DNA from 2 places in the Stenotrophomonas sp. STEN013 genome. Region 1 is predicted to be linked to the other one. Evidence: predicted binding sites of a transcription regulator. Region 1 holds the regulator's gene; the other holds the start of a gene.
What was found. Region 1 encodes FliA, which starts transcription of late flagellar genes. Its sites were predicted from a motif close to TAAAGTTTNNCNNNCNNNGGCCGATAA; they were not measured.
Positions count from the first base shown of each region.

Region 2: a site for FliA is predicted at 7,050-7,076, ahead of ACVOMH_RS04915 (methyl-accepting chemotaxis protein). Genes of this name have one in related genera too.

Region 1 is NZ_JBRREO010000003.1:57,433-72,670, forward strand. It holds gene ACVOMH_RS08075 (chemotaxis protein CheA) at 1-466, opposite strand, end outside; gene ACVOMH_RS08080 (response regulator) at 500-865, opposite strand; gene ACVOMH_RS08085 (STAS domain-containing protein) at 862-1,170, opposite strand; partial or broken gene ACVOMH_RS08090 (chemotaxis protein CheW) at 1,273-2,076, opposite strand; gene ACVOMH_RS08095 (ParA family protein) at 2,076-2,858, opposite strand; gene motD (flagellar motor protein MotD) at 2,858-3,817, opposite strand; gene ACVOMH_RS08105 (flagellar motor protein) at 3,821-4,561, opposite strand; gene ACVOMH_RS08110 (chemotaxis protein CheA) at 4,606-6,450, opposite strand; gene ACVOMH_RS08115 (protein phosphatase CheZ) at 6,455-7,075, opposite strand; gene cheY (chemotaxis response regulator CheY) at 7,075-7,467, opposite strand; gene ACVOMH_RS08125 (RNA polymerase sigma factor FliA) at 7,481-8,227, opposite strand; gene ACVOMH_RS08130 (MinD/ParA family ATP-binding protein) at 8,224-9,108, opposite strand; gene flhF (flagellar biosynthesis GTPase FlhF) at 9,095-10,765, opposite strand; gene flhA (flagellar biosynthesis protein FlhA) at 10,916-13,018, opposite strand; gene flhB (flagellar biosynthesis protein FlhB) at 13,015-14,145, opposite strand; gene ACVOMH_RS08150 (putative bifunctional diguanylate cyclase/phosphodiesterase) at 14,208-15,238, opposite strand, start outside.
Region 2 is NZ_JBRREO010000002.1:153,751-168,988, forward strand. It holds tRNA gene ACVOMH_RS04875 (tRNA-Ser) at 1-56, shown strand, start outside; gene ACVOMH_RS04880 (DUF6165 family protein) at 235-633, shown strand; gene ACVOMH_RS04885 (glycosyltransferase family 9 protein) at 699-1,745, opposite strand; gene ACVOMH_RS04890 (3-deoxy-D-manno-octulosonic acid kinase) at 1,768-2,517, shown strand; gene ACVOMH_RS04895 (MBL fold metallo-hydrolase) at 2,519-3,277, shown strand; RNA gene ffs (signal recognition particle sRNA small type) at 3,314-3,410, opposite strand; gene ACVOMH_RS04905 (hypothetical protein) at 3,908-4,057, shown strand; tRNA gene ACVOMH_RS04910 (tRNA-Ser) at 4,095-4,187, opposite strand; gene ACVOMH_RS04915 (methyl-accepting chemotaxis protein) at 4,287-6,950, opposite strand; gene dnaX (DNA polymerase III subunit gamma/tau) at 7,168-9,063, shown strand; gene ACVOMH_RS04925 (YbaB/EbfC family nucleoid-associated protein) at 9,070-9,390, shown strand; gene recR (recombination mediator RecR) at 9,484-10,083, shown strand; gene ACVOMH_RS04935 (histidine triad nucleotide-binding protein) at 10,135-10,485, shown strand; gene ACVOMH_RS04940 (Slp family lipoprotein) at 10,640-11,167, opposite strand; gene ACVOMH_RS04945 (transglutaminase TgpA family protein) at 11,164-13,113, opposite strand; gene ACVOMH_RS04950 (DUF58 domain-containing protein) at 13,110-14,054, opposite strand; gene ACVOMH_RS04955 (AAA family ATPase) at 14,068-15,015, opposite strand; gene ACVOMH_RS04960 (glycosyltransferase family 39 protein) at 15,052-15,238, shown strand, end outside.

The sequences.
Region 1 (15,238 bases):
ACGGCGCCGGGGTGAAGCCGATCTGCCAGCCGTCCGGGGTTTCGTCTTCGGTTTTGGCGGCGGCCACCGGGGCGGCCTGGCCGGAAAGCACGGCCTGCAGACGGGCGGTCACGGCCTGCACGGCCTGCGGATCGGCCGGCTGGCCATGCTCCACTTCCCGCAGCAGCGCGCGCAGCACATCCACCGAGGTCAACATCGCATCGATGGCGGCCGGTTCCAGTGCCCGCTTGCCGGCACGCAGCTCGTCCAGCAGCGTTTCCAGCACATGGGTCAGATTGGCCATGGCGTCGAAGCCGAACGTCCCGGCGCCCCCTTTGATCGAGTGGGCGGCGCGGAACACCGAGTTGATGATCTCCGGATCCAGTTGCCCGCCTTCCAGCGCCAGCAGGCCAGCTTCCATTGCGTCCAGTCCTTCGCGGCTTTCTTCGAAGAAAGTGGCGTGGAAACGTTGCAGGTCCATGCTCATCAGCGGGTTCCGTGGTGGGGGCGGGGAGGGCGATCAGCCCAGGACTTTCTGGACGGTGGCGACGAGCTGTTCGGGGTTGAACGGCTTCACCAGCCAGCCGGTGGCACCGGCGGCCTTGCCTTCGGACTTCTTGTCGGCCGCCGATTCGGTGGTAAGCATCAGCATCGGGGTGAACTTGTAGTCGGCCAGCTGGCGCAACTCGCGGATCAGCGAGATGCCGTCCATGTTGGGCATGTTCACGTCGGTCACCACCGCGTTGAAGCGCTGGCCTTTGGCGCGGCCCAGGGCCACGGCGCCGTCTTCGGCCTCCTCGACGGAATAGCCGGCCGAAGTAAGGGCGAAAGAGACCATCTGGCGCATCGACGCCGAATCGTCCACCACCAAGATACGTGCGCTCATGCGGCGTTCTCCACAGATTTCAGTTGATCAGAGGTTGCTTCCAGCCCGAAGGTCTGGAGGACGCCGAGCAGTCGCGCGGCGTCGAGGAAGGTGTTGGTGCCGTTGTCGAAGACGGTGCTATGGCCTGCCTGGCGGCGGGCGATCACAAAGGCGCACAGCACCTGCACGGCGGCGGTGTGGATGCGGCCGACCTGGCTGGCATCCACGCGCAGCTCGCCGGTCTGTTCCAGATAGGGGGCAAGCTGTTGTTTCAAATCGCTGCTGGTCTCGATGCCGAGATCCTGCGCCAGTGCCACTGTGCTCATCATTGCTCCGGACGAACGTTACTAGGGCAATTAGCGGCCGCTTCTGGCGCATCTTTAGCGCTGTCGCCGCGCCGGATGGCCGGCAGGGCAGCGGCGCCGGGGTCAGTGCAGCAGCTGCGCGGCATCCAGCAGGATCATCGGTTGCCGGCCAAGGCGGGCCACGCCACGGAACAGCGCGTTGGAAATCTGGCAGATGCGCGCGGTATCGGGTGGCTCGATCTGGGAGTCGGTCAGGTTGGCCACGTCCTCCACCGCCGACACACGCAGTCCCAGGGTGTCGCCGTTCTCTTCCAGCACCACGATGCGGGTCTGGCTGTCCTCGATGATCGGTGCAAAGCCCAGGTGCAGGCCCAGATCAATCACCGGAACCACCTGGCCGCGCAGGTTCATGATGCCCAGCATCGAGGGCGCGGTGCCGCGCAGACCGAGCAGCGGCACCGGCAGGACCACTTCCTGGACCTTGAGCAGTTCCAGCGCATAGGTCTGGCCGCCGCAGCGCAACCGCAGCCAGCGCGAGGTGCGCTCGCTGGCTCGGCGCTGGCGTGGCTGGTAGGCCTCGCGGGCCTGCGCCTGCAAGGTGGCCCAGGCATTGCCAGTCGCCGGGGCGGGCGGCATCGCCGCCGCCATGCGCGGCGGGGGGGCTGTCGCAGGCGCCGGAGCGGCGACGGCTGCCGCGACGGCGACCGGCGCCGCATCGACGATGGGAGCCGGCTCGGATTCGGACACCGTTGTCGGCCCTGCCGCTGCGGGTTCTGGCAGTGGTTCAGACAGCGGTTCGGGTTCCGGTTCGGGCTCGGGTACAGCCGGCAGCGCCATGGCGATGGCCTCGACCGCTGCCGCAGGCGCGGCCGGTACTACGGTTTGCAGCAGTTCGCCCAGGTAGTCATCCAGCACGTCGGTGTTGCTCATGCCGCCTGCTCCAGCTGGCTGGCATCGGCGCCGCGCAGCCATTCCAGCGCCCGCCGGTAGGCCAGCAGCGCACGACCGGGATAGGCGTCGCCGATCGCCGGTACCGTCAGCGCGTTCGGGTTGGAGATGCTGGTGTCTACCGGGATCGCCTCGTCCCAGACACGCGCGCCGTGCCGGTCCTGCATCTGCTTGAGGGTTTCGTTGCCGGTGCGGGTGCGGCGGTCGAACAAGGTCGGCAGGATCGAGATCGGCAGCGGACGCTGGCGCGAGCGCTCGACCATCTCGCCCGTGCGGACCATGCCGTCGAGCCCGTGCAGCGCCAGCGGCTCGGCCTGGGTGGGAATGATCAGACGATCGGCGGCGGCCAGCGCGTTGATCATCAGCAGGCCCAGCGTGGGCGCGCAGTCCAGCAGGATGTAGTCGTGCTGCCCGCCATGGCGGGTGAACGCCTGTTGCAGGGCGAGCCCCAGCCCGGGCTGGTTGGCGCTGCGGCGCTCCAGCGTGGCCAGAGCCGCCTGGGCGCACAGGTAATCCAGGCCGGGAATGCGGCTGGCATGGCTGAGCGTGCCGATGTCGGCCGGCGGCGTGGCGAACAGCTCCAGCACGCCGGTCGGTGCCGGTTCGAGCGGGACGCCGAACGCGCGGGTCAGCGAGGAGTGCGGATCCAGGTCGATCAGCAGGACCTTGTGGCCCAGCGCGGCCAGGCCGCGGCCCAGCGCCAGCGTGGTTGTGGTTTTTCCAACGCCACCTTTCTGGTTGGCAACGGCCCAGATACGCATCAATGCACTCCTTCAATAGCATCCGTCAGGACCGGGCTGGCGGCCCGGGCTGGCGGGGGGGCGCCGTCGCCGGCGCTGGCCGGCGCAGGGGCGTCGGCAGCCGCGGTGGTGATGCCGTCGGACAGCGCGTCCACGCTGGCGGCGGAATCGGCCAGGATGATCACCATCACCCGGCGGTTGCGGTTGCGGCCTTCGGCCAGCGTGTTGCTGTCGCGCGGGCGGAATTCGCCGTAGCCCACCATCGCCAGCCGGTCCGGCTGCACCCCATGGTCGGCGAACAGGTGCACCACGCTGGCCGCGCGCGCGGCCGACAGTTCCCAGTTGGACGGGAACTGCGCGGTGGCGATCGGCAGGTTGTCGGTATGGCCCTCCACGCGCACGCCATTGGGCGCGGCCTGCAGCACTTCGGCCAGTTTGGCCAGGGTTTGCCGGGCGTCGCGGTCCAGTGCCGCCGAGCCGGTGCCGAACAGGATGTCGCTGTTGATCTCGACCTCGATCCACAGCTCGGTGCGGCGCACGGTGATCACACCTTGTTTGACCAGCGGAGCCAGGGCTTCGCTGAGCTGGTCGGCGATCTGGTTGAGCTGGCGCTCGGCCCGTTGCAGCTGCGCGTGGTCGCGCATCGATACGGGCATGCGCATCTGCGAGGCCATCGCCGGCAAGCGGGTAGGGTCATTCATCGCGCCGCCGGTCATGCTTGGGGCGCGGATCACCGAGGGGCTGTCAAAACCGCCCCCCTGCAGCTGCTGGTTGCCCACCTGCACCTGGCTGACGGTACGCGGCGCGCCGCCGAAGGCGGTGGTCAACGCATCGGCCATCACCCGGTATTTGCCCTCGTTGACCGAGGAAATGGCATACATCACCACGAAAAAGGCGAGCAGCAGCGTCATCAGGTCGGCATACGGGATCGCCCATGCCTCGTGGTTGCCGTGTTCTTCGTGTGGTTTGCGACGGGCCATGGCTCAGTTCACGAAGCCGGCCAGGCTGGTTTCGATATTGCGCGGGTTCTCGCCCTGGGCAATGGCGATCAGCCCTTCGATGATCATCTCGTGCTCGCGGCTGTTGTGGGCGATCACGCCCTTGAGCTTGGCGGCCACGGGCAGGAACAGCAGGTTGGCCGAGGCGATGCCGTAGATGGTGGCGGTGAACGCCGCGGCGATGCCGTGACCAAGCTTGCTCGGATCGGCCAGGTTCTTCATGACCGCGATCAGGCCCAGCACCGCGCCGATGATGCCCAGGGTCGGGGCGTAGATGCCCATGCCCTCGAACACCTTGGTCGCGGCCAGGTCACGGTGTTCCTGGCTGCCCAGTTCGATCTCCATGATGTGGCGGATGGTTTCCGGCTCCACGCCATCGACCACCAGTTGCAGGCCTTTGCGTACGAACGGGTCGTCCTGCAGCTCCACCTGGGGTTCCAGCCCGAGCAGACCCTGGCGGCGGGCGATGTTGCTCCAGTCCACGATCTGCTGGATCAATGCCTGACGGTCACTTTCCGGTGGCCGCACCACCCAGCGCACGATCTTGAAGGCGTGCTTGAAGACGGCCGGCGAGGTGTGCAGCAGGATCGCCGCCGCCGTGCCGACGATGACGATCACAAACGCCGCCGGCGACCACAGCGACGACAGCCCGGCACCTTTCAGGATGCTGCCGCCGACCAGCGAGGCCAGCGCGAGAAAAAGTCCGATGATGCTGAGTCTGTCCATTTGAAAGATATCGGCCTTGAGTGGGGCTACTTGAACGGGAAGCGTCAGTCCTGCGGGTTGCGCAGGCCATCGACGTCGAGGATCAGCGCCATGCGGCCATCACCGATCAGGGTCGCGCCGGCGTAGCCCGGCAGACCGCGCAGCGCCTTGGGCAGGGGTTTGATCACCACTTCTTCGCGGCCACGCACCTGATCCACCACCAGGCCGAAGCGCGCTTCGCCGACCTGCAGCACGACAATGGTCAGCAGCTGCGAGGCCGCCGGGGTCACGTCCAGCCAGCGGCGCAGGTCCACCAGCGCTAGCGTGTGCGACTTGCGGTCCAGTACCGCGCGGCCGTCGAACCAGCCCAGCGCGGTGGCCGGGGCGTGCAGCACTTCCATCACGCGCGCCAGCGGCAGCGCGTAGACATCCTGCCCGGCCTGCACCAGCAGCGTCGGCAGGATTGCCAGGGTCAACGGCACACGGATCAGGAAGCGGCTGCCGCGACCGAGTTCGGACTGGATCTGGATCTGGCCGCTGAGTTCGCGGATGCGCGACTGCACCACGTCCATGCCCACGCCGCGGCCGGAGATATCGGTGACCTGCTGTTTGGTCGAAAAGCCGGGCAGGAACACCAGGTGCAGGCATTCCTCGCTGCTCAGGCGGGCGGCGGCTTCCGGATCGATCAGGCCCTTCTCGCGGGCCTTGGCGCGCAGGCGCTCGGGATCGATGCCGGCCCCGTCATCCTGGATCTCGATGGAGACGTAGTCGCCTTCCTGCTGCGCGGTCAGGCGGACCTGGCCCACGCGCGGTTTGCCCTGCGCTTCACGCAAGTCGGGCGCTTCCACGCCGTGGTCGATGGCGTTGCGCACCAGGTGCACCAGCGGATCGGCCAAGGCTTCGACCAGATTGCGGTCCAGCTCGGTGTCGGCGCCGATCAGCTCCAGGTCCACTTCCTTGTTCAACGAGCGGGCCACGTCACGGGCGACCTTGGGGAAGCGCGAGAACACCTTGCCGACCGGCTGCATGCGCGTGCGCATGACTGCCGATTGCAGGCGCGCGGTGGCGATATCCAGGGTGGACACGGCCCGATCCAGTTCTTCGTCCTTCAATCGCGTACGCAGGGTCTTGAGACGGTTGCGGGCCAGTACCAGCTCACCGATCAGGTTGACGATGGCATCCAGCCGCTTGGTGTCCACGCGTACCGTCTGCTCGGCTTCGGTCGCCTTGCCTGTGGCTTTGGGCGGCGGTGCCGGCCGGGAGGCCGGGGCAGGAGGCGTTGCCGTTGCGGCGGGCGCTGGCGGCGCAGCGGCAGCAGGTTGCGCGCCCGGGGCGGCGCCTCCATGCAGCTGGTCGAGCAACGCTTCAAACTCATCTTCGCTGATCAGGTCATCGCCCGCTTTGGCTGCGGGGGCCGCGCCGGGCGCGGTGGGGCCGTGCAGGGCGTCCAGCAGCGCTTCGAACTCGTCCTCGCTGATCAGGTCGCTGTCGGCGGCGGCCGGCGCGGTCTTCACCGGCGCAGCGACGGGCGCCGCGCCGATGTCGAACTGGGCGATCAGGCTGGCCGGGGCGTGGGCCGGGTCGGTGCCGGCGGAGACCGCATCGAGCATCGACTGCAGCCAGTCCAGCGATTGCTGGGCGGCATCGAAATGATGGGCCAGCAATTGGGCCTTGCCGGACCGGGCCATGCCCAGGGTTTCTTCTGCCGCATGGCACAGCTCGACCATCGGCGTGATCGACAGGAAGCCGGCGCCGCCCTTGAGCGTGTGGAAACCGCGGAACACCACATTGAGCTGGTCGGCATCCTGCGGGGCCTGTTCCAGCGCCACCAGTTGCTCGCCGAGGCGATCGAGGATTTCCTGCGCTTCAAGGATGAAGTCGGCGGCGATGTCGTCGGCAAAAGCACTCATGTGTTTACAGCCCCAGATCCGAGAGCAGGTCGTCAGCGTCATGCTGGGAGACGGCGTGGCGGTCCAGGCCGCTGACCGCCGGGCCAGCCAGCCCGGCATTGCGCGTGTCTTCCTCCGGCGGCGGCAGCCCCAGCGCACCGAAACCTTCGTGTACGCGGCGGACGATGCCGACCACGCGACGGATGATCTGCCCGGTCAGATCCTGGTAGCTCTGGGTCAGTGCCACCTCGGTGAGGTTGTGGCGGATGCGGTCCAGGATCACGTCCTGGCCGGGATTCAGGCCTTCGGCGCGCAGCTGTTCGGTCAGCGTGCGGCATTCCTCGGCCAGGTCCAGCGTGCGATGGGTCGCTTTTTCGGTCATCTCGACCACGTGGTCCAGCCGCGCGCAGGCATCGTCCAGCTCGCCGGCATCGGTGGAAATGCTGGGCAGTTCGCCCAGCGCCTGGCCCAGTTCGCGGGCCAGCCGGCCCAGGCCGGCCATCATCGGCTGGGTGCGCAGCGCGGCCAGCGCGTCGATTTCCCGACGCCAGCCGGCTTCGTCACCGCTCTCCAGTGCGGCCAGTGCATCCTGCAGGCGCTGGATCAGGGCGCTCTTGTCGCCCAGGGTTTCGCTGTGACCGGCCATCAGGCGCTCGCCGCCAGACGCTCGAAGATCTTGCCGAGCTTTTCTTCCAGGGTCTGCGCGGTGAACGGCTTGATGATGTAGCCGTTCACGCCGGCCTGGGCCGCTTCGATGATCTGTTCGCGCTTGGCCTCGGCGGTGACCATCAGCACCGGCAGGGTCTTGAGCCTGGCGTCGGCACGGATCGCCTTGAGCAGCTCGATGCCGGTCATCACCGGCATGTTCCAGTCGGTGACAACGAAATCGAACGGCTGGCTCTGCAGCAGTGACAGCGCCGCATGCCCGTCCTCGGCTTCCGCGGTATTGGTGAAGCCCAGGTCGCCGAGCAGGTTCTTGACGATGCGGCGCATGGTCGAGAAGTCATCGACGATCAGGATGCGCATGTTCTTGTTCAAAGGGCTTTCCTCTTCATGGTTCCTCGAGACCGGCGTCTGCCGCCTCGAATATCTTCAATCGGCCGCGCAGGCGCAGCGTGGCCTGGCCGTGGATCTGGCAGACACGCGATTCGCTGACACCCAGTACCGCGCCGATTTCCTTCAGGTTCAATTCCTGCTCGTAGTAGAGCGAGAGCACCAGCTGTTCGCGCTCGGGCAATTGGGCGATGGCCTTGCCCAGTTCGGCGCCGAACTGGCTGCGTTCGAGCATCTGCTGCGGGGTCGGGCCGCCGCTGGCCGGCGTGTCCAGCTCGCCCTGGTCCTCGATCCGCGATTCCAGGCTCAGCACCTGGCCACGCGAGGCGTCTTCGATCAGCCGCATGTACTCGGGCAGCGGGATGTCCATGGCCTCGGCCACCTCGGTGGCGCTGGCGGCACGGCCGCTGGCCTGCTCCAGCCGGCGGATGGTGCCGGCCGCTTCACGGGCACGCCGGTGCACCGAGCGTGGCACCCAGTCGCCGCGCCGGATCTCGTCGATCATCGAGCCGCGGATGCGGATCGAGGCATAGGTCTCGAACGATGCTCCTTGGTCGGCATCGTAGCTGCGCGATGCTTCCAGCAGACCCATCATCCCGGCCTGGATCAGATCGTCGATCTCCACGCTGGCCGGCAGGCGCGCGGCCATGTGATGGGCGATGCGGCGTACCAGGTCCGCGTGCTGGGCGATGCAGTCATTGCTGCTGGCGCGTTGCACTTCACGGTACTGGGCGGCGGGATTCATGCAGGCACCCCGCGCTGGATGATGCGTTCCAGGAAGAACTCGACGCCGCCGCGGGCTTCGGTCGGGGCTTCCCAGCGCGAGGTTCGCAGCGCGATTTCCTGGAGGGCCAGCGCGGCCGGCGAAGACGGATACGCCTTCACCACCGGCTGCTGGCGCTGCACCGAGAGGCGCAGCCAGTCGTCCTGCGGCACGCAGCCCAGGTAATTCAGCGATACATCCGCCAGGAACTTGTCGCACACGCGCACCAGCTTCTCGTACAGCACGCGGCCTTCGTTGGGGTCGCGCACCATGTTGGCCACGACCTGCATGCGGTCCACACCGCGTTCGCGCGAGAGCACCTTGATCAGCGCATAGGCGTCGGTGATCGAGGCCGGTTCGTCGCAGACCACCACCACCGTGTCCTGCGCGGCCTGGCAGAAGGTCAGCACGCTGTCGGTGATGCCGGCAGCCGTGTCGATGATCATCACGTCCAGCTCGCGCTCAAGCTCGGAGAACACGTTGACCAGACCGACATGCTCGGCCGGCTGCAGCTCGGCCATGTGCCGGCGACCGGATGCGGCCGGCACCACCAGCACGCCGTTGGGGCCTTCGATGATCACCTCGTCCAGCGTGCAGCGCCCGGCGACCAGGTCGGCCAGGGTGTGCTTGGGCTGCAGGCCCAGGATCACGTCGATGTTGGCCAGGCCCAGGTCGGCGTCCAGCAGCAGGGTGCGTTTGCCCATGCCGGCCAGGGCGACGGCCATATTGGCCGAGACGTTGGTTTTACCCACGCCGCCCTTGCCGCCGGTGATCGCAATCGTGCGTACCGGACCGGCCGGCTCGCGACGCGTGGCCGAAAGCGGGAAGGTGTTGGTCAGTTGGGCGTACTCACGCGACGGCATTGTTGGACTCCAGGTTGCAGGGCATATCGGCCGCGCGGCGCAAATCTTCAAGGCGAAGTACAAGATTCGCCGCCGAGGCGCGATGCAGGTCCTCCGGCACGTCCTGGCCGTCGGTCACCCAGGTGATCGGCAGGTTGTGGTCCACCGCCACCGACAGCGCCGAACCGAACCGGCCGGTCTCATCGAGCTTGGTCAGCACCAGCCCCTGCGGATTGGCGGCGCCGAAGCGGCGTACCACCTCGTCCATGTCCTGGAAACTGGTATTGGCAGGCAGTACCAGCAAGGTGCGGATCTGGCCGGCGGCGCGCAGCCACTGCAGCTGGGCGGCCAGGGCGCGGTCGCGCTGGCCCAGGCCGGCGGTGTCGATCAGCACCAGCTTGTAGTCGGCCAGGCGCTCCAGCAGCTGGTTGAGATTGGTGCCGCTGTTGGCCTCGTGCACGGCCACGCCGAGCTGGCGGCCGAAGCCGTAGAGCTGCTCGCGGGCGCCGATGCGCTGGGTGTCGGTGGTGACCAGGGCCACGTCGCGGGCGGCGTGGGCTTCGGCAAAACGCGAGGCCAGCTTGGCGATGGTGGTGGTCTTGCCGGCGCCGGTGGGGCCGACCAGGGCGATGACGCCGCCGCTTTCGATCGGGTCGATCGGCGCGATCGGCAGCTTCTTCGAGACCAGCCCCAGCATCAGGCCACGGGCGCGGGCCGGATCGGTCTCCAGCGGAATCTGCATGACCACGTCCCGGGCCAGACCGGCGTCGAAGCCGTATTCGTCCATCAGGTCCAGCGCGCTGGCCCGCACGGCGCTGCCGCGCAGGCGCTCATCGGTGAAGCGGTTCATCTCGCGCTCGATCAGCTGGCGCATGCCGGCCACTTCCTGGCGCAACTCGCGCATCTGCGCATCGTCGTGCGGGACCGGGCTGGCCACGGCGACCAGTGCCGGGGCGGCCGCCGCCGTGGAGATGGCAGGTGCCGCGGCCGGTTCCGGCAAGGCCGGCAGCTGTGGCGGGGTCGCCGGCGTGCTGGCAGCTTCCGCAGCGGGCGCCACTTCAAAGGTGGGCTCCGCCGCGGGTTCCAGCGTTGGATCGATCAGGAAATTGGCGCGGTTGAGCGAGGGCACCGGCGCGGCCTGCAGCGGCTGCGAGGCGGCAACGGCAACCGGCTGCCTGGCGCTGCCCGGCGCGAGGAAGGCCGGCACCACCGGTTCGTCATCACACGGCGGCAGCGTGGCGAACGTCTGCGGCGGCAGCGATGTCGCTGCGGGAGCTGGTTCCGGGCGCGGCTGCAGCATCGCGGCGAAACGGCCGCGGGCGGGCACGTCGGTGCTGCTCTCGATGGAGCGGCCGGTGGCGCCCACGGCCGAGCGGGCCAGCGCGGCCACCGCCGAGGTGGTGGGAATGACGGCTTCCGGCTCCGGCGCCTTGCGGCGGGTCACGGCGGCCATGATCGCTTCGGCGGCACTGCGCGGCTTGGGCGGCGCCGGCGGGGCCGGGCGGGCCGCTTCCAGTGCGCGCTGCACCACGGCTTCGTCGTAGCTGGCGGCCGCCACGATCTCGACACCTTCCTCGATCCGCCGGTTGGACAGGATCACGGCATCCGGGCCGTGCTCCTTGCGCACCAGGTTCATGGCCGTACGCATATCGGCGGCGACGAAACGTTTGATTTTCATGCTGTGGTACCGGGAATTGGAGTGCGGTTGCAAGGAAGGCGAGGGGGCGTTGGCAATGTCATGCATGGCGGGAGGTGCTCCTTCGTCCTTCATTGCTGCGGATAGGGTTCAGATGTCTGTTTTCCGTCGCGGGTGCCGGTTTCCAGTGCCTCAACTGATCGTGCCGACCAGTTTCAGGCGCTTGTCTTCCGGCACTTCGCTGTAGGCCAGCACCGACAGCGAGGGCACGCTGTGGCGGACCATCCGGGCGAGTGCGGCGCGGACCGGGCCTGGTACCAGCACCACCGCCGGCTCGTTGCGCGCCTCCTGCTTGCCCACACATTCGGCAAGACTCTGATGGAGGCGTTCGGCGAGACCCGGTTCCAGTGCGGCACCATTGCCTTGCGTGGATTCCTGCAAGACCCGTTCCAATTGCGGGTTGAGGGTGAACACCGGCAGCTCGGCCGACATTCCGGCGATCTCCTGCACGATGAAACGGCCCAGCGCGTTGCGCACGGCGGCGGTAAGGATGGCCGGGTCCTGGGTCTGCGGGGCGTTCTCCACCAGGGCCTCGGCGATCTTGCGCAGCTGCCGTACCGGGATGCGCTCGGTGAGCAGGTTCTGCAGCACACGGGCGACCACGGAAATCGGCAGCGCCTTGGGGGTGAGATCTTCCACCAGCTTGGGCGCGCTCTTGGCCAGCGTGGCCAGCAGCTGCTGCACTTCCTCGTGGCCGAGCAGCTCGGGCGCGTGTTCGCGGATCAGGTGCGACAGGTGCGTGGCGACCACGGTGGCCGGGTCGACCACGGTGTAGCCCATCGACTCGGCATGGGCGCGCTGGTGTGGCTGGATCCAGGTCGCGTCCAGGCCGAACGCCGGGTCCTTGCCGGGAATACCGTCCAGCTGGCCCAGTGCGCTGCCCGGATCCAGCGCCAGTTCGCGGTCGGGATGGATCTCGGCGCTGGCCACCGGCACGCCGTGGATCAGCAGCCGGTAGCCGGTCGCCGGCAGCTCCAGGTTGTCGCGGATATGCACCGAGGGAATCAGGAAACCGACATCCTGGGTGAGCTTGCGGCGTACGCCCTTGATGCGCGCCATCAACTCGCCGCCCTGGGCCTTGTCCACCAGCGGAATCAACCGGTAGCCGACTTCCAGACCCAGCGGATCGATCGGGCGCAGTTCGTCCCAGGTCAGCTCGGCGGTAGGGGCCGGCTGCGGCGGGGACAGGCCCGGGATGTCACCGGGCGCGGTGGCCGGATCGGCGCCGCTGGCGGCCGCGGCGCCGTCACGTTTCCAGAACTTCCAGGCCAGGAAGCCGAGAATCGCCGCCAGCGTCAGGAAGGCGACGTTGGGCATGCCCGGCACCAGACCGACCAGGCCGATGATGCCGGCGGCGATGGCCAGGGCACGGTACTGGCCGAACACCTGGCCCATCATCGCCTGGCTCATGTCCTGCTTGCGCGAGGCGCGGGTGACCAGCAGTGCGACCGCGCTGGACACCAGCAGCGCCGGCAACTGCGCGACCAGGCCGTCACCGATGGACAGCAGGGTGTAGGTGGCGGCCGCGTCGCCGAACGGCATGCCGTGCTGCAGCACGCCAACGGCCAGGCCGCCGAGCAGATTGATGAACAGGATCAGGATGCCGGCGATCGCATCGCCGCGGATGAACTTGTTGGCGCCATCCATCGCACCGTAGAAATCGGCTTCCTCGCGGACTTCCTCGCGACGGATCTTGGCTTCCTCGCGCGTCAGCAAACCGGCGTTGAGGTCGGCATCGATGGCCATCTGCTTGCCGGGCATGGCATCCAGGGTGAAGCGTGCGGCCACTTCGGACACGCGTCCGGCGCCCTTGGTGATGACCACGAAGTTGATGATGGTCAGGATCGCGAACACCACGATGCCGACGGCATAGTTGCCGCCGATCACGAATTCGCCGAACGAGGCGATCACCTTGCCGGCCGCCTCGTGGCCATTCTGGCCGTTGAGCAGGATCACCCGGGTGGAGGCCACGTTCAGTGCCAGCCGCAGCATCGTGGTGATCAGCAGCACGATCGGGAAGATGGTGAAATCCAGCGGCCGCTGCACATAGACCACCGCCAGCAGCACCATCAGCGAAATGGCGATGTTGAAGGTGAACAGTGCATCCAGCACCGGCGCGGCCAGTGGCATCACCACCATCGCCAGCAGTGCCAGCACGATCAATGGCGTTCCCAGCCCGTTGCGCATCATCTCCAGCACCCGGCGCACGCCAAATGGCATCGATTGCATGCTCATGGCGTGCCTGCCTTGCCGAACTCATCCACCTCGAACGGCGGTTGCGCGGGCATGGGTCCGGTGCGCCACTGGCGCAGCTGGTAGACGTAGGACAGGACCTGGGCAACAGCCGAATACAGTCTCACGGGAATTTCCTTGCCGAGTTGCCCTTCCCTATACAAGGCGCGTGCCAAAGGCGGAGCGGAGACGATGGCGACCTTGTTGCCGTCGGCCACCTGGCGGATGCGCAGGGCCAGCTCATCGACGCCGCGGGCCACCACCGTCGGCGCGTTCATGCGGCCGCCTTCGTACTTCAGCGCCACCGCGTAATGGGTCGGGTTGACCACGACGACGTCGGCGCCGGGCACCGCTTCCATCATCCGCCGCTGCGACAGCTGCATCTGCATCTGGCGGATGCGGCCCTTGATCTCGGGGCTGCCTTCGCTTTCCTTGAGCTCGCGCTTGAGCTCCTCGCGCGTCATCTTCAGCTTCCGCAGCCAGTTCCACTTCTGGTACGGCGCGTCGATGGCCGCCAGCAGGCACATCGCCCCGGCGGTGGCCAGCAGCAGCTGCAAGGTGAAGCCGAACCCGCTGCTGGCCGCGCTCTCCAGCGGCATGCGCAGCAGCCCGCGCAAGCGGTCCATGCCATGCCACATGCACAGCCCGGCGGCGGTGCCGACGAATACGATCCGCAACAGGGATTTGGCCAGTTCGGCCAGGGCTTCCGGGCCGTACTGCCGCTTGAGCCCGCTCATCGGATTGAGCCGGCTGAAATCCGGCATCAGCGCCTTCTGCGAGAAGCGCAGGCCACCCATCACCACCGGGGCCACAAAGCTGGCCAGCACGCACACCAAGATCAGCGGTGAAATGGCCACCATCAACTTCAACAGCAGCCAGCCGGCGTGCCCGAACAGCGCGTCAGGGTTGCGGAGCAGCGCCGCCTCCGGGGTCAGGGCACCACGCAACCAGCTGCGGGTGCCACTGCCGATGGTGCCGGCCATCGCGTAGATGGCCAGCACGCCCGCGCTGAACACCGCGGCGGTGGCCAGCTCGCGCGAACGCGGGATATTGCCCTGTTCGCGGGCGTCGCGCAGGCGTTTTTCGGTGGGAAGTTCGGTCTTTTCGCCGGACTGGTCGTTCTCGGACATCACGCGGCACGGAAGGGGAGCTCACTGTCTCCGTGCAAGAAGCGTTCCGCTGGCCGCGGCGCTCAGGGTTCGCTGTGGTCCACCGCCGGAAGCGCCACGCCGCCATGCAGCCGCATGAAGCTTTCGGCACTGACCGGCTGGCCGAGCTGGTTGCCTTGCAGGTAGTCGCAGCCCAGACGCTCGATATAGGTACGCTGGCCCTGCGTTTCTATGCCCTCGGCGACGACGTCCATGTTCAGCGCATGGCCCAGCGCGATGATGGCCGAGATGATCACCACATCCTCGTCGCTCTCCTCCACCGCCAGGATGAAGGCCCGGTCGATCTTCAACTCGGTGGCGGGCAGGCGCTTGAGCTGCAGCAGGCTGGAGTAGCCGGTGCCGAAGTCGTCGATGGAAATGCCGATGCCCAGTGCCGCCAGCGCGCGCAACGAGGTGGAGGTGGTGTCGGCATCGTGCATCACCACGCTTTCGCTGATTTCAAGGATCAGGCGCGAGGGGTGCAGTCCGTTGTGCTCCAGGATCTGGCGGACCTGGCCCAGCAGCTGGCCCGAACCGAGCTGGCGGCTGGACAGGTTGACCGATATCCGCCAGTCCTGGTGACCGGCATCCTGCCAGCTGCGCATCTGCCGGCAGGCCTCGTTCAACACCCACTGGCCCAGCGGCTCCATCAGGTCGTGCTGTTCGGCCAGCCGGATCACCCGTTCGCACGGGATCAGGCCATGTTCGGGATGGCGCCAGCGCAGCAGCGCTTCGGCCCCGCCGACACGGCCGCTGTTGGCATGGATGCGAGGCTGGTAATGCAGCAGCAGTTGCGGCGTGCCGATGGCCGAGCGCAGGTCCGCGAGCAGGCGGATATCCTGCTCGACGCTGCCCTTCATCCACTCGGCATAGACCGCGTGGATGTTGCGCCCGGCCTGCTGCGCGTGCCGCATCGCGATCTCCGACAGCGATACCAGCGACTGGCCGGCCTCGGTGTCGGCGCTGAGCAGGGCCACGCCGATACTGCAGGTCACGCGCATGTCGCGGCCGCCCACGCGCAGGGTGTTGATCGCGGTGATGACGCGCTCGGCCAGTCGTCTGGCCGCCGGCTCGT
Region 2 (15,238 bases), on a different contig from region 1:
GAAATCAGGCAGGCGTTTATAGCGCCTCGGGGGTTCGAATCCCCCCCTCTCCGCCAGATACCGGAAAAAGCCACCTGCGGGTGGCTTTTTTCTTGGGCGCGGATCAGGGCGCGGTGTCCGCTCTCGCAAGAACCCGACACCGGTCGCGGTCGCGTCGGGGACCTTACTCAGCGTTGCCCGGCCATGGCGCGTCTGGCCCGCTACACTGTGCGCCTGATCCAAATGGTGACTTTCATGTCTGAAATCCTGGTGCCGGTGTCCTTCGGCGAGCTGCTGGACAAGATCTCGATCCTGCAGATCAAGTCCGAACGGATGAGCGATGCGGCCAAGCTGGCCAATGTGCGCAAGGAGCTGGCGGCGCTGGACGCCACCTGGAGGGCGCACCCGGCCGCGGCCCAGGACATCGCCGCCCTGCGTGCGGACCTGAAGGCGGTCAACGAGCGGCTGTGGGATATCGAAGATGACATCCGCCTGAAGGAAAAGGCGCAGCTGTTCGATGACGGCTTTGTGCAGCTGGCGCGCAGCGTCTATTTCCAGAACGACGAACGCGCGCGGATCAAGAAGGCGATTAACCTGGCGCTGGGTTCCAGTTACGTGGAAGAGAAGTCCTACCAGGACTACCGCGCCAGCTGAGAGGCGCGGTTGCCGGAGGCCAAAGGCCGCCCATCGAGGCGGCCTTTGGCATCATCGCGGCCGGTTCACTGTGGATGGTCGCTGCGGTAGCGCTCGAAGGCGGCAATGGCGTCGTCCACGCTGATCAGCGACATCACCTCGTCGAACTCGATCTTGGTACCCCATTTCAGCGCGCTGGCCGGCTTGTGCAGGTAGCGGCGGGCGGCGTCGTCATAACGGTCCACGCAATAGCGCCTATCCGAATACGGACCGCTGCGCGCCGGGTTGCTGGCCGCATGCAGGCCCAGCACCTTGGTGCCCACGGCGTTGGCGATGTGCATCGGGCCCGAGTCCGGCGTGACCAGCAGATGGGCGCGGGCCAGCAGCGCCGGCAGCTGCTTGAGCGTGTCCTTGCCGACCAGATCCAGTGCCGGGTGCTTCATCGCGGCAAGGATGGCATCGCTGGTGCTGCGCTCCAGTTCGCTGCGACCGCCGCACAACACCACGCGCCAACCCTGCGTTGCGGCGTGATCGGCCAGCGCCGCGTAGCGCTCGGCATACCAGTTGCGGCGCTGGTGGCTGGAGCAGGGCGAGATCATCAGCACCGGACGACCATCCTCGTCCCACTGCGCGTGCGCCCACTCAGAAGCTTCTGGTGGCGTGGCCAGGTCCCAGCTGACCTCGGTCTGCTTCAATCCCAGCGGTTCGCAGAAGCTGCCGATCGCATCCAGTACATGGATGCCGGGACGGTCGGCAATACGTTCATTGATGAAAAGGCCGTGCAGATCCTTCGAGCGCGACCTGTCATAGCCGATGCGGCGCCGGGCCGGGATGAAGGCCGAGAGCAGGTTGGCGCGGAAGGCGACCTGCATCTGCAGCAGCGCATCGAATCGCGCCGCAGGCAACTGCTCGCGCAGTGCGCGCATTCCGGCCACGCCGGTCTTCTTGTCGTAGACATGGAAGGTCACGCCAGGCAGGCCTTCGAGCAATTTGTGGCCTGCCTTGTCGATCACCCAGTGCAGCGTCGTGCCCGGTCGTGCCTGTTGCAGCGTGCGCACCAAGGGGACTACATGGGTCACATCTCCCAATGCCGAAAGGCGCAAGAGGCACAATGAGGGGGACGATGCAGGCATGGTGTTGTTAGACTCGCAAAGAATGGTCGCATTCGACGCCACTGAAGCGCTGACGCCCTGCCGCGATGGTCGCGGTTATGGCGCCATTCTGTTCGACCGCGAACGCCTGCGGCAAGCCGAGCCTGCTCTGTTTTCGCCTGCGCACTGGGGCGAGAAGGCCCGGCCGGTCGGCGAGGGGGGGCGCGGAGGTGCGTGGTTTGTCGACGCGCCGTTCGGGCACTGCGTGCTGCGCGGCTACCTGCGTGGCGGTGTCGCGGCCAAGTTCAGCCGCGATCTGTATCTGTGGCAGGGCGCACATCGCACCCGCAGCTTCGCCGAGTTCCGGCTGATGCGTGAGCTGATCGCGCACAAGCTTCCGGTGCCGCGGCCGCTGGCCGCGTTCTATATGCGCGACGGGCTGGGCTACCGCGCGGCGATCCTGATGGAACGGCTGGAGGGTGTGCGTTCGCTGGCCGATCGTGCGCTGGTGACCGGGCGTGGCGCGCCATGGGAGGAAACCGGCCGGCTGATCGCCCGCTTCCACCGCGCCGGTCTGGATCACGCCGATCTGAACGCCCACAACATCCTGTTCGATGCCAACGGGCACGGCTGGTTGATCGACTTCGATCGTGGCGTGCTGCGTATTCCCGCCACCCGCTGGCGCGAGCGCAACCTCAAGCGTCTGCTGCGCTCCCTGCTCAAACTGCGCGGTGAGCGCAGTTGCGAGGAGGTGGCGCATGACTTCGCGCGGCTGCGCCGTGCCTATGATCTGGCCTGGAACCGGGGCGTCTGAAATGAGCTGGGCATTACGTTTTCTGGGCGTCGGCAACGCCTCGGCGGTCGATCTGGGTTCGCCGATGGCGGTGATCGAGCGCGACGGCAAGCCGTGGTTGACCATCGACTGTGGCGGTGAGGGGCTCACGGCCTATCGCGCGCACTACGCGGCGATGCCCGATGCGCTGTTTGTCACCCATGTGCACCTGGATCACGTGGCCGGCTTCGAGCGCTTGTTCGTCGATGCGTATTTCAATCCGCGCCGGCGCGGCACGGTGCGCGTGTATGTGCCGGCCACGGTGCTGCCACTGCTGCACAGGCGCATCGGCGACTATCCGAATGTGCTGGCCGAGGGCGGTGCCAATTTCTGGGATGCCTTCCAGCTGATCGCCGTCGGTGAGGCGTTCTGGCATGACGGCGTGCGGCTGGAGGTGTTCCCCGTGCGCCATCACTGGCCGGAAACCGCCTACGGTCTGCGCCTGAAAGGGGCGCTGGTGTGGAGCGGGGATACCCGTCCGATTCCGGAGATGCTGCTGCGCTATGCTGCCGACGGCGAGCTGATCGCCCATGATTGCGGCCTGCATGGCAATCCCTCGCATACCGGGGTGGATGATCTCGAACGCGAATACGACGCGGCGACGCAGGCGCGGATGATCCTCTACCACTACGCCAGTGCGGCCGATGGCGATGCGCTGCGCGCACGCGGACATCGCGTGGCGATGCCGGGCGAATGTGTGGTCCTGGCTGGGCCGACCGCCGCCACTGCTGCGCCGGTCTGAACAGGCCACGCGGCGACGTGGCCCAAAAAGGCGGTGGCCCCGCCGGCTGACCTCGGCGCCCGCGTCGATCGATACCGTTGCTGCCTTCCGGCCCTGGCGGGATTTTCGACCTAGCGTCGCGAGGGGCCGACGGGGCCACCATAGAGACGTTGGCCGCCTTGCGGCGGCCTGAGCTCTTTCTGGAAAACGGGGCGATGGATATCAGCCGGCGGGTATTCCAGAAGGGGCGCTGCGGATCACGAACCCTGCAGCGCGCGGCGATTGTAACGTATGCGGGGACACAACAGCCAGCCGCAGATGCATTGAATCGTCTGCAACCCGCACAAGGCGGGCTGCTGCGGCAGCCCCGTGATTGGCTGGAACGCCGCACGCAGGGAAGACGACCTGTTCCCAACTTCGGAATCTCCCCCGAACGGCCAGGCCCCTTCCCGCAGGTCGGATCGCTTGGATCTATGTGCTGATTGCCAGCTTGGCTGGAGAGTGTGTGGGCGCTGACGATGAGGCAGTTGCAGGGATTCACCCGGCGGGTTCCCGGCACTGTCACCCTGGTCGGCAGGATCGCCAGCTGCTGCTGGTGGCTGGCCTTGGCCATGTGCCGGGCTGGGTACCGCTTGCACGATCTGGACCGGCATCGGTGCGGTCGGTGCATTTGCGGTCGGCATCGTTTTGCTGGGCCAGCAGATCCATGCCGGGCGCATGGGCGCTGCGCTGCTGATTGTCGGTGCTCTTGAGCTGATACAGCTATCAAGCCGCTGCGGCTCAACTGGGAGAGGGATATGAAAAAGGCCGCCCGGTGGGCGGCCTTTTTCTTCAAAACTGGCGGAGAGAGGGGGATTCGAACCCCCGAAGCGCGGTTTAGACGCTTACACACTTTCCAGGCGTGCTCCTTCAACCACTCGGACACCTCTCCGGACCTGCCGCAACCGTAAAGGCGCTGCAGGGGCGCAAATTCTATAGGGTCGCGGCGGCGGCCACAAGTCGAATCTGCACCGGGGCCATATGCCGGGGCTCACTGTAGACGGAACACGGCCACCATCTGTGCCAGCTCGTCGGCCTGCTCCTGCAGGGCATGGGCCGCGGCGGTGGCTTCCTCCACCATCGCCGCGTTCTGCTGGGTGGCATTGTCCATGTGGATGATGGTCTGGTTGACCTGCTCGATGCCGGCGCTCTGTTCCTGCGAGGCGGCCGAGATCTCGGCCATCAGCTCGTTGACCTGGCGCACCGCGGTGACCACCTCCTGCATGGTACGGCCGGCGTCGTTGACCAGCACCGCGCCCTGGTCCACCCGCTGCGCCGAATCGCCGATCAATTGCTTGATCTGCCGTGCCGCTTCGGTCGAGCGCTGCGCCAGCGAGCGCACTTCGCTGGCGACCACCGCAAAACCGCGCCCCTGTTCGCCGGCGCGGGCGGCTTCCACCGCCGCGTTCAGCGCCAGGATATTGGTCTGGAAGGCGATGCCGTCGATCACGCCGATGATGCTCTCGATCTGCCGCGAGGCATGGGTGATGCCGTCCATCTGCTCGACTACCTGCGCGACCACCGTGCCGCCGCGTGCGGCGATGTCGGCCGCGCCGGTTGCCAGCTGGCGGGCCTGCTGCGAGGTGCCGGCGTTGTTTTTCACCGTGGACGTCAGCTCTTCCATCGAGGCGGCGGTTTCCTCCAGGTTGGCGGCCTGCTGTTCAGTGCGCGCAGCCAGGTCGTTGTTGCCGGCGTTGATGTCGCGGGCGGCGCTGCTGATGGCATCGACCGCGCCATGCACACGTTGCAGGATGCCGGTCAGGTGCTCGACGGTGGTGTTGGTGTCATCGCGCATCCGCCCGAACACGCCACGGTAGTCGGCCGTGATGCGCTGGGTCAGGTCGCCCTGCGCCAGGGCGCCGAGCACGCGCTGCACATCGCCGATGGTCGCGGCGTTGGTATCGAACATGCTGTTCACACCTTCGGCCAGGCGCCGGAAGAAGCCGCTCTTGTCGAGAGTGTCGATCCGCTGCGACAGGTCGCCCGCAGCGGCGGCATCGATGACGCCGGCCACTTCCGCTTCCACCGCCACTTCCTGGCTGCGGTCGCGCCATTCCACCACCACGCCCAGCCGCTGGCCCTCGGCCGAGATCACCGGAGCCACGGTCTGGGCGAACACCGCGGTGCCAAACCGCAGCTCGCTCTGCTGCGTGGATTGGACCTTGGCTGGATCGTTGCCGCCTGCCGGTTGCAGTTGCGCCAGCGTCTGGCCTTGGAGATGGTCCAGGTTCGCGTGCGGCAGGTGCTGCGCCAGTTCACCGCGATGCTGCTGCAGCAGCCGCTGCATCGCCGGGTTGGCGTAGGCGACCTGGCCGTGGGCGTCGGCGATCAGCATGGCTGTGCCGGCATTGTCCAAGGCGATGCGCACGCGCAGGTTCTCGGCGGCGATCGCGCGTTCGCTGTCCAATCGGGCCTTCAGATCGGTCTGCATCTTGCGCAGGGCACGGGAGACTTGGCCGACTTCATCCTCACCCCCGGCGCTGATCGGATAGTCCAGTTGCCCGGCCGCCACCGCGTCCACGCCCTGCACGATGCCGCGCAGCGGCGTGCCCACCAGCGTGCGCAGCAACACCACCACGACCACCACCAGCAGCAGCACGCTGGCCACACCGACCAGGATCACCCGGTTGCGGATCTCCACCACGCCGGCCATGACCGCGTCGACCGGTGCGGACACCATCAGTGCGAAGGCATCGGGCGAACGGCCGGCGGTGACGGGGACATAGATGCGCAGCACCTCACCGCCCACGGTCGGGTCGAAGGTGCGCTGGCGGACGATCTGGCCCTTGGCCAGCTGCGCCAGCAGCGGCGCCATATCCGCGGCGAACGGCTTGCCCAGATTCTGCTGCTCCGGCGCAGCCAGCACCCGCCCGGTGGGCGAGAGCAGGCGTACCACGCCGCGCTGGTAGGGGCGGATCTTGGCCAATTCGGCCTGGATGGTGGACAGCGCGATATCCGCGCCGGCCACGCCGCGGAACTGGCCGTCGACCTTGATCGGCACCATCAGGCTGGTCATCAGCACCTGCTGGCCGGAGACCTCATCGGCGTAGGGTTCGAACATCAGCTCGTCGCCGCGTTCGCGCACGGCCACGTAGTACTTTTCCGCGTCCGGGCCATCGACCTTGAGGTCGTTTTCCGGCCCGACCGCGTCCTGCAGGGAGGTCTGCCCGGAGGGCTCGCGTGTCCAGTACAGCGACAGCCGCCCCGAATCGGTGCTGATGCGCTGATCTTCGGAGAGACCGGCGACGAACGTCTTCAGCGTGTCGTCCGTCGGTTCGCCGTCCGGCCAGCTGCGTGCGAAGCGGGCATCGGCGCCATCGAAGCCATCGGGTTCGAATTCCAGCCAGTAGCCCAGCACAGCAGGGTCGGTGTCGGCATAGCGGCGCACCAGGGCGGAAACTTCGGCGCGCGAGCCGTTGCCGCGGTCCATGAGCGCCAATGTGGCGTCGGCCAACCCGCGCACCCGCGACAGCGGCTCGTTGACCGAGCCCCGCACCTTGGCGGCCTCCGCGCGGGCCAGCTGCTCCAGTTCATTGAGTGCGCTGGCTTCCTGAACGGCGGCCGCTTTCTGCTGGATCAGCCAAGCCGCCCCGGCGAAGCAGGTGGCAGCCACCAGGCCCAGTACCAGCGCGGTGCGCGCCACAATCGATGTCAATCCTGTCTTGCGTATCCGCATCGGGCCTCTCCCTTGTGGAATCGGGGGCCGGCCAGCAGGAATTCCCTCGTGGGTCGCTGTCCGGGGGTTACTCCGGAGGTAGCGGCCGCGCGCACGCGAACCTGAGCCATGCGCGCACTGGCCCGGGACAGGCGCCGGATACGGCCGGCGGGGCCCGGCATGGCACAATGGGGCCTCAGATGAAGACGGTTGCCTGATGTCCTATCTCGTCCTTGCCCGCAAGTGGCGTCCGAAGCGTTTTGCCGAGCTGGTGGGCCAGGAACACGTGGTCCGCGCGCTCAGCAATGCGCTGGACAGTGGTCGCGTCCACCACGCCTTCCTGTTCACCGGCACCCGCGGTGTCGGCAAGACCACGATCGCCCGCATCTTCGCCAAGTCGCTGAACTGCGAGCAGGGCACCAGCGCCGATCCGTGCGGCCAGTGCCCGGCCTGCCTGGACATCGATTCGGGCCGCTACATCGACCTGCTGGAGATCGACGCCGCGTCCAACACCGGCGTGGATGACGTACGCGAAGTGATCGAGAACGCGCAGTACATGCCCTCGCGCGGCAAGTACAAGGTCTACCTGATCGACGAAGTGCACATGCTGTCCAAGGCGGCATTCAACGCGCTGCTCAAGACGCTGGAGGAGCCGCCAGAGCATGTGAAATTCCTGCTGGCCACCACCGATCCGCAGAAGCTGCCGGTGACCGTGCTCAGCCGCTGCCTGCAGTTCAACCTCAAGCGCTTGGACCAGGAGCAGATCCGCGGGCAGATGATGCGGATCATGACCGCCGAGGGCATCGAATTCGACGACAGCGCCCTTGTGCAGCTGGCCCACGCCGCCGATGGCTCGCTGCGTGACGGGCTGTCGCTGCTGGACCAGGCCATCGCCTATGCCGGTGGCGCGCTGCGCGATGACGTGGTGCGCGCCATGCTCGGCACAGTCGATCGCACCCAGGTGGCGGCCATGCTCGATGCGCTGGCCGCAGGAGATGGTGCGCGCCTGTTGCAGGTGGTGGCCACGCTGGCAGAGTTCTCGCCGGACTGGAACGGCGTGCTCGATGCGCTGGCCGAGGGGCTGCACCGCATCCAGGTGCAGCAGCTAGTGCCCGGGACCGTGGTGCCTGGTGAAGGGATCGATTCGGGCGCCTTCGCACAGCGGCTGCGCCCGGAAGTGGTGCAGCTCTGGTACCAGATGGCACTGAGTGGCCGTCGCGACCTGCATCTGGCGCCGAGTCCGCGTGCCGGCTTTGAGATGGCGGTGCTGCGGATGCTGGCGTTCCGTCCGGCCGGCGTGGTGCCGGCCGTTCCCGAGAGCGTGATGCCGATGGCTCCGGGCGCGGCAGCACCGGCAGCCTCGGCCGTGGCCACTGCGCCTCCCGTATTGCCGCCAGCGCCGCCGGTGGCCAGGCCTGTCGAACCGGCACCGGCGGTTGCGCCACCCCCACCGGCGCCCCCTGTCGCGATGGCGACGACCGCGCCCGTGCCTGACCCCGTGCGGCCGTCGGCACCGGAGGTATCCGCCGGGAAACCCGTATCCACCGACGATCTGCCGCCTTGGGCGATAGAGGCCGCCGATGCCCGTGCGCGTGATGAAGCCATGGCCATGGAGATGGCGCAGGCCGAACCCGAACCGGTAGGCCAGGCGCCGGTAGCCGCGCCCGCTGTGGTGCCGCCGGTCGCTGATGCCGTTGAGCGTGGCCCGGATGTCCCTGTGCGCGCGCTGGAAAATGCCGAGCAGTGGCTGGACCTGGTGGCGGACAGTGGTCTTTCGGGGCCGTCGCGTGAGCTGGCGGCCAACTGCGCCTTCGTGAGTTTTCAGCACGGCGTGTTGCGGTTGGGCCTGCTGCCGGGGTTTGAATACCTGCAGACCGAGCGTGCGTTGACGGCCTTGGCCCAGGCCTTGGCGCAGGCGCTGGGCACCACACCGAAAATCGTGATTGAAACCGGCAACGTTCAGGCCGAGACGTTGCACGAACGCGCTGACCGTCAGCGCGGTGAGCGCCAGAATGCGGCTGAAGCCGTGTTCATGGCCGACCCCCAGGTGCGTCAGCTGCTCCAGCAGGGCGCCCGGGTCGTGGCCGATTCCATCCGTCCCATTGAAGAGTAAGCAACTATGCGCGGCAATATCGCCCAAATGATGCAGCAGGCCCAGAAAATGCAGGAAAACCTGCAGAAGGCCCAGGAAGAGATCGCCAAGCTGGAAGTCACCGGCAGTGCCGGCGGCGGCATGGTCAGCGTCACCCTGACCGGCGCCAAGGAGTGCCGCAAGGTACGCATCGATCCGTCGCTGCTGTCCGACCAGGAAATGGTGGAAGACCTGATCGCGGCCGCCTTCAACGATGCGTCCAACAAGATCGATGTCGAATCGCAGAGCCGCATGGGCTCGGCCACGGCCGGCATGAAGCTGCCGCCGGGCATGAAACTGCCGTTCTGACCAGACGCGTGCCGGCGCTGCCCGGCACATGTGTCGCCCACGTCGCGAAGCCTCGAAGGCTTCGCGCGTTCGTTTTGAAGAGAGCTTGTCGCGATGAGCCTGCCGCTGCTGGAACAACTGATCGAAGCCTTCCGGGTGCTGCCCGGCGTCGGCCAGAAGACCGCGCAACGCATGGCCTATCACGTGCTGGAACGCGCCCGCGAGGGCGGTCAGCGGCTGTCGGAAGTGCTGGCCGAGGCGATCGAGAAGATCGGCCATTGCACGCAGTGCCGCGATTTCAGTGAGTCCGAGGTATGCCCGGTGTGCGCCAGCGCCAGTCGCGAGCGGCAGATGCTGTGCGTGATCGAATCACCTGCCGATAGGCTGGCGATCGAACATGCCACCAGTTACCGCGGCGTGTACTACGTGCTGCAGGGGCGCCTGTCGCCGCTGGACGGCATCGGCCCGCGTGAGCTGGGGCTGGACCGGCTTGAAGCGCGGCTGGCACAGGGGGAGGTCACCGAGCTGATCATCGCTACCAATTCCACGGTCGAAGGCGAGGCCACCGCGCACTACCTGGCGCAGCTGGCCCGCCGCCACAAGGTGCGGCCGAGCCGGCTGGCGCAGGGCCTGCCGCTGGGCGGCGAGTTGGAGTACGTGGACCGCGGCACGCTGTCGCATGCGTTTGGCAGCCGCAGCGAAATCGGCGAATAAGCGCCGGGTGAGGCGCTAAGCTGTAGGCCGTTTCCTGCAGAGAGAAGTCGCATGACCGACACGATTTTCGGCAAGATCATCCGCCGCGAGATTCCCGCCACCATCGTCTATGAAGATGAGGATGTGCTGGGTTTCCAGGACATCGCGCCACAGGCGCCGGTGCATGTGCTTTTCATCCCGAAAAACGAGGTCATCCCGACCCTGGATGACCTGCAGCCGTCGCAGGCGCATCTGATCGGCAAACTGGCCCTGGCCGCCGCCGCGTACGCACGGCAGCAGGGGGTTGCCGAGAAGGGCTACCGCATCGTGATGAACTGCCGCGAGGATGCCGGGCAGACCGTGTTCCATATCCACCTGCATCTGCTGGCCGGCGCACCACTGGGGCGTTTCGGCGCTGGCTGAGCAGCAGGGCGCGGAGTGGTCCGGCGCGCGCTGCGCACGTATGGAACTCCCGCAGTTGCAGGTGCCCCCGGCCGTGCCGATCGCTGGGGTGCACGCACTACGAAAATGAAAACGCCGCCTATCGGGCGGCGTTTTTCGGTCACACGCGGCTGGATCACCACCAGCCGCCGCGCCAGCCCCAGCCCCAGCCAGGACCCCAACCCGGGCCCCACGGGCCGTACGGGTAGGCCGGTACCACTTCCACCTCGCGCTGCACCGGCCACAGATAGACCACGTCGGCGGCGATCTTGGGCAGCGGATAGTCGTACTCGCCGATCTTGGTGGTCTGGTAGCCATCGATGCGGCCGATGAAGGTCACGTCGCGGCCCGGCTCGAACACCGCCGGATCATAGAAGCCGGCACGGCAGGCGATAAAACGACCGTCGCTGGCGTCGGCCGAGGTGCTGCTCGGGCGGCCGCTGCCATTGAGCGGGCGGGCGATCATCTGGAAGCAGGTCTCGCCTTGTCCCGGCAGCGTTTCGATGATGCGACCGCCCCAGCGCACCGGCGTACCGGTCTGCTTCTGGGCCACCGAATCACGCGGCGAGACGGTGCTGAACTGCCCTTGCAGCGGCTTGGGAGCGGTCGCGCAGCCGGCCAGTACCAGGCTGGCGGCAAGGGTGAGGAAAATGCGGGTCTTCATGTTCGTGCTCCGGGTTTCGGGCGATGCCTGCGCAGGTCTGCCAATAGTGAAGCGAGGTCGGACTGGGCGCCAGCGTAACGCGCATCGCTGAAACGTTGGCTGAGTAATGGCAGGTCGCTGCCGGGATGTTTTTCCTCGACCCTTCGTGCCCAGGCGGTAGCGGATTCGTGGGGCCCACGGGCAAGGCCGAGCCGGGTATAGCGGGCGCCCAGGCGGTGCCAGGCACGCAGCAGTGGATCGCGCTCGCGTTCGCCGCGGGCCAGCAGCCGGATCATCGCACCGACCGTCAGCAGCGCCAGCACCGCGAACAGCGCGATCAGCTGCGCCGGCTGCAGACGCTCGATGCCCAGTGGACGCAGCAGCTGCTGCTGCCGTCTGGCATCGAAGGACAGCACCATGTCATTCCAGCCACGGCGCATCCAGTCGCCGAGCTGGGCCAGCTGGTTCCATTGCCCGGCGACGTCGAAGCCGCCGGCATTGGCTTGGCCGAGACGGTCTTCGAGGGTGTCATAGATCCGTTCCGGGGCGACGGCGGCGGTGGGGTCCACGCGGACCCAGCCACGTCCGGACAGCCACACTTCGCTCCAGGCATGCGCGTCCATCTTGCGCACGACCCAGTAGTCGCCAAAACGGTTGCGCACCCCGCCGGCATAGCCGGTGACCACCCGCGCGGGTATGCCGGCGCTGCGCATCAGCACCACGAAGGCCGAGCTGAAGTGCTCGCAGAAGCCGGCCTTCTGTTCGAACAGGAATTCATCGGCGCTGTGCCGGCCGGCCAGCGGCGTTTCCAGGGTGTAGGCGAACTCGCGGGTGATCCATTGCAAGGCGCGCTGCACGATGGCGGCCTCGTCGCCGCCGGCCTCGCTGCGCCATTGCTGTCCCAATGCCTGCGTGCGCGGGTTGAAGCCGGGTGGCAGCTGCAGCGCCTGCTGGCGCAACAGCGGCGGCAGGTCCGGCTGGAACTGGCGGTAGCTGGTGGACTGCAGGCGCCAGCGCGTGAGCGCGGTCAGCGGGCGTCGGCTGGTCAGGCTGTAATCGGCATCCAGTTGGGTGTCCGCCGGCGCGGTGGTCGGCAGGTCCAGTGCAACCAACTGGCGGCGTTCGGTAGGCTCGTATTCGATCTGGTAGTCCCAGCGGACATCGGCGGCCACAAGGCGGGGGGCGGCGGTGTGGCGCTGGCTGTCCAGCCGCGTCCAGGCGCGCCCGTCAAAACGGGTCAGCACCGGGCCGCGCCAGTAACGCTGACTCGCCGCCGGCACCGGACCGAAGAACTGCGCCCGCAAGGCCGGACTGTCATCGGCCATCAGGTCGATCCACTCGCCCGGCTGCATCGTGTCCGAAAGACCGGGGCGTCCGGCCGCGCGTTCGGGAATACCCCATAGTGGTGTGGGCAGGCGCGGTACCAGCCAGAACGCGGCCAGCGCCAGCGGTAGGGCGACGACCATCAAGCGGCCTACCACGCGCAGTTGCTGGTTGATCGCCGCAGAGGCGCGCCCGGCTTCACCATCCGCGATACGCTGCAGGCTAAGCAGGGTGCTGATCACGGCAGCCAGTGCCAGCAGCAGGGTGCCCGGGCCCTGGTCCAGCAGAAATGCCGAAAATGGCGCGAACAGGGCGAAGCCCAGCAGGCTGCGGGCATCGCGCAGCGTGCGCAGTTCACTGGATTTGATCGCCAGCATCGCCGCCAGCAGGGCGCAGCCGCTGTCGCGGCCCGGGCGCGGACCCATCTGCCAGTAGATGGCCACCAGCATGACGGCGATAAGCAGCAGCCGCAGCGACATGGGAACCGTGTGGCGCCACGCCAGTGCCGCCACGGCGATGGCGGCGATCGCATAGCCGACGGCCAGCACTGCCGGCAGCTGCAGCAGCAGGGGCAGCAGGGCCAGGGCGGTGGTCAGCAGTGCCCAGCCCCGGGTGGGGGCGTCCAGTGGTGGGCTGGTCTTCATGCCGGCGGCATCAGGGCCAACGCCCTCAGGCACTGGTGGCGATGTGCATCACCGCTGCCCGGGCCGATCGGTGCGGCGTCGGGCAGCAGCAGGCGATAGCGGCGGCCTTCACGCTCGGCGTCGTCCACCCAGCGTGCCAAACGGGCGATGCGCCACTCATACGGCAACGCGCCCAGGGTGGCCCAGTCCAGCACCAGTTCCGCACCGGCGGGGCGCTCGTACTCGCGTACCAGCAGGCCATCGCGGCGTGCGGAGTGTTTCCAGGCGATGGTGCGCATGGCGTCGCCCTGCCGGTACGGGCGCAGCTGTTGCAGTTCCTCGCCGAGCGGATGGATACGGGTGCGGGTGGCGCCGTCGCTGCTGTCGGGCAGCGGATGTGCGGGCGTTTCCGGCGCGGGGTAGACCAGCACGGGGCTTTCGGGCCACACCCAGCTCCAGGCCCGCAGCAACCCCAGCGGCTGGGTGGTGGAGAACCGGATGCGCTGCAGATCCAGCCAGCCCCGGCGGGAGGTCGTCAGCCACAGGTCCACTTCGCTGCGCTCATCACCCTCAAGGTCCGCGCGGGCGTGGGCCTGCGGGTGTTCGATCCGCAGGCCGCGGCGCGGGCGCCGATCCTGGCGGGCGATCACCAGCCGCAACCGCAGTGGTTGGCCGGCGGCGACCGGCTCGGCTGAGAGCGCTTCCAGTTGCAGCCCGGACAGCTGCAGGTGGGCCTGCAGCGCGCTGGCCAGTGCGGTGGTTGCCAGCAGCAGCGCAAGCAGCAGTGCGGGGTTGTTGTTGTAGTTGAGCGCGCCCAGCAGCATCACCGTCAGCAGAACGGCCAGAAACAGGCCAAAACCCGTGGGCAGCACGTAGATCCGCTTCCGGTCGAGGGTGACCGGAAGGGTCTCGGGATGGCGTGGACGGGCCAGCAGCTGCAACACCTGCCAGTCGCCGCGCATGAGCTGGCGTACTTCAATCAACCTGCACACCGTGCAGGATCGCGCGGGCCAGCGCCGGCCCGGTGGTCGACTCGGCTTCGGGAACCAGCCGATGGCCGGCCACACCCAGGAACAGCGCCTGCACATCTTCCGGCAGCACGTGCTGCCGTCCCAGCAGCAGCGCATGGGCCTTGGCCGCACACAGCAGGGCGATGCCCGCGCGCGGTGACAGTCCCACCCGTATCCCCGGTTGCTGGCGGCTGCGCGTCAGCAAGCGCTGTACGTAGTCGATCAGCGCATCGCTGGCATGGATGTGTTCAACGGCCGCACGGAGCTGGCGGATATCGTCTTCGGACAGGCACGGCATTGTCTGTGCGATGAGTTCCCGGCGGCTGCTGCCTGCCAGCAGGGCACGTTCGGATTCGGTATTGGGATAGCCCAGGGTCAGCCGCAGCAAAAAGCGGTCCAGCTGCGAATCGGGCAGCGGGAAGGTGCCGGACATGTCGGCCGGGTTCTGGGTGGCGATCACGAAAAACGGATCGGGCAGGGCATGGGTCACGCCATCGAGCGTGACCTGCTGTTCGGCCATGGCCTCCAGCAGCGCACTCTGGGTGCGCGGCGGTGCCCGGTTGATTTCGTCGGCCAGCAGCACATTGCAGAACACCGGCCCGGGATGGAACTGGAAGCTGCGGCTGTGGGCCTCATAGATCGAGATGCCCAGTACATCGGCCGGCAGCAGGTCCGAGGTGAACTGCACACGCTGGAACTGCAGGCCGACGCTGGAGGCCATGGCATGCGCCAGTGTGGTCTTGCCCAGGCCCGGCAGATCCTCGATCAACAGGTGCCCTCCGGACAGCAGGGCGACAAAGGCCAAACGCACTTCAAGGGCCTTGCCCAGCAGCAGCGCGTTGACCTGCTCCTGCGCCTGGCGCAGGGACTGCAGTGTGACTTGGGTTAGCATTCCGGGCGGTGCGACTGGCATGGTCGTCTCGTATATCTGGTTTCAAGGGGAGTTTACGTGGCAACTGCGAGCGAACAACGTGCCTGCACGACGTTTCTTGTGCTGTGGGCGTTGATCAGCGGCGTCAAAGTTCTCATCGCGGCCTATCTTCCCCTGTTCGTGGATGAGGCGTTCTACTGGCAGGAAGGTCAACATCTGGCACCGGCCTATTCCGATCTGCCGGGATTGACCGCCTGGCTGACGC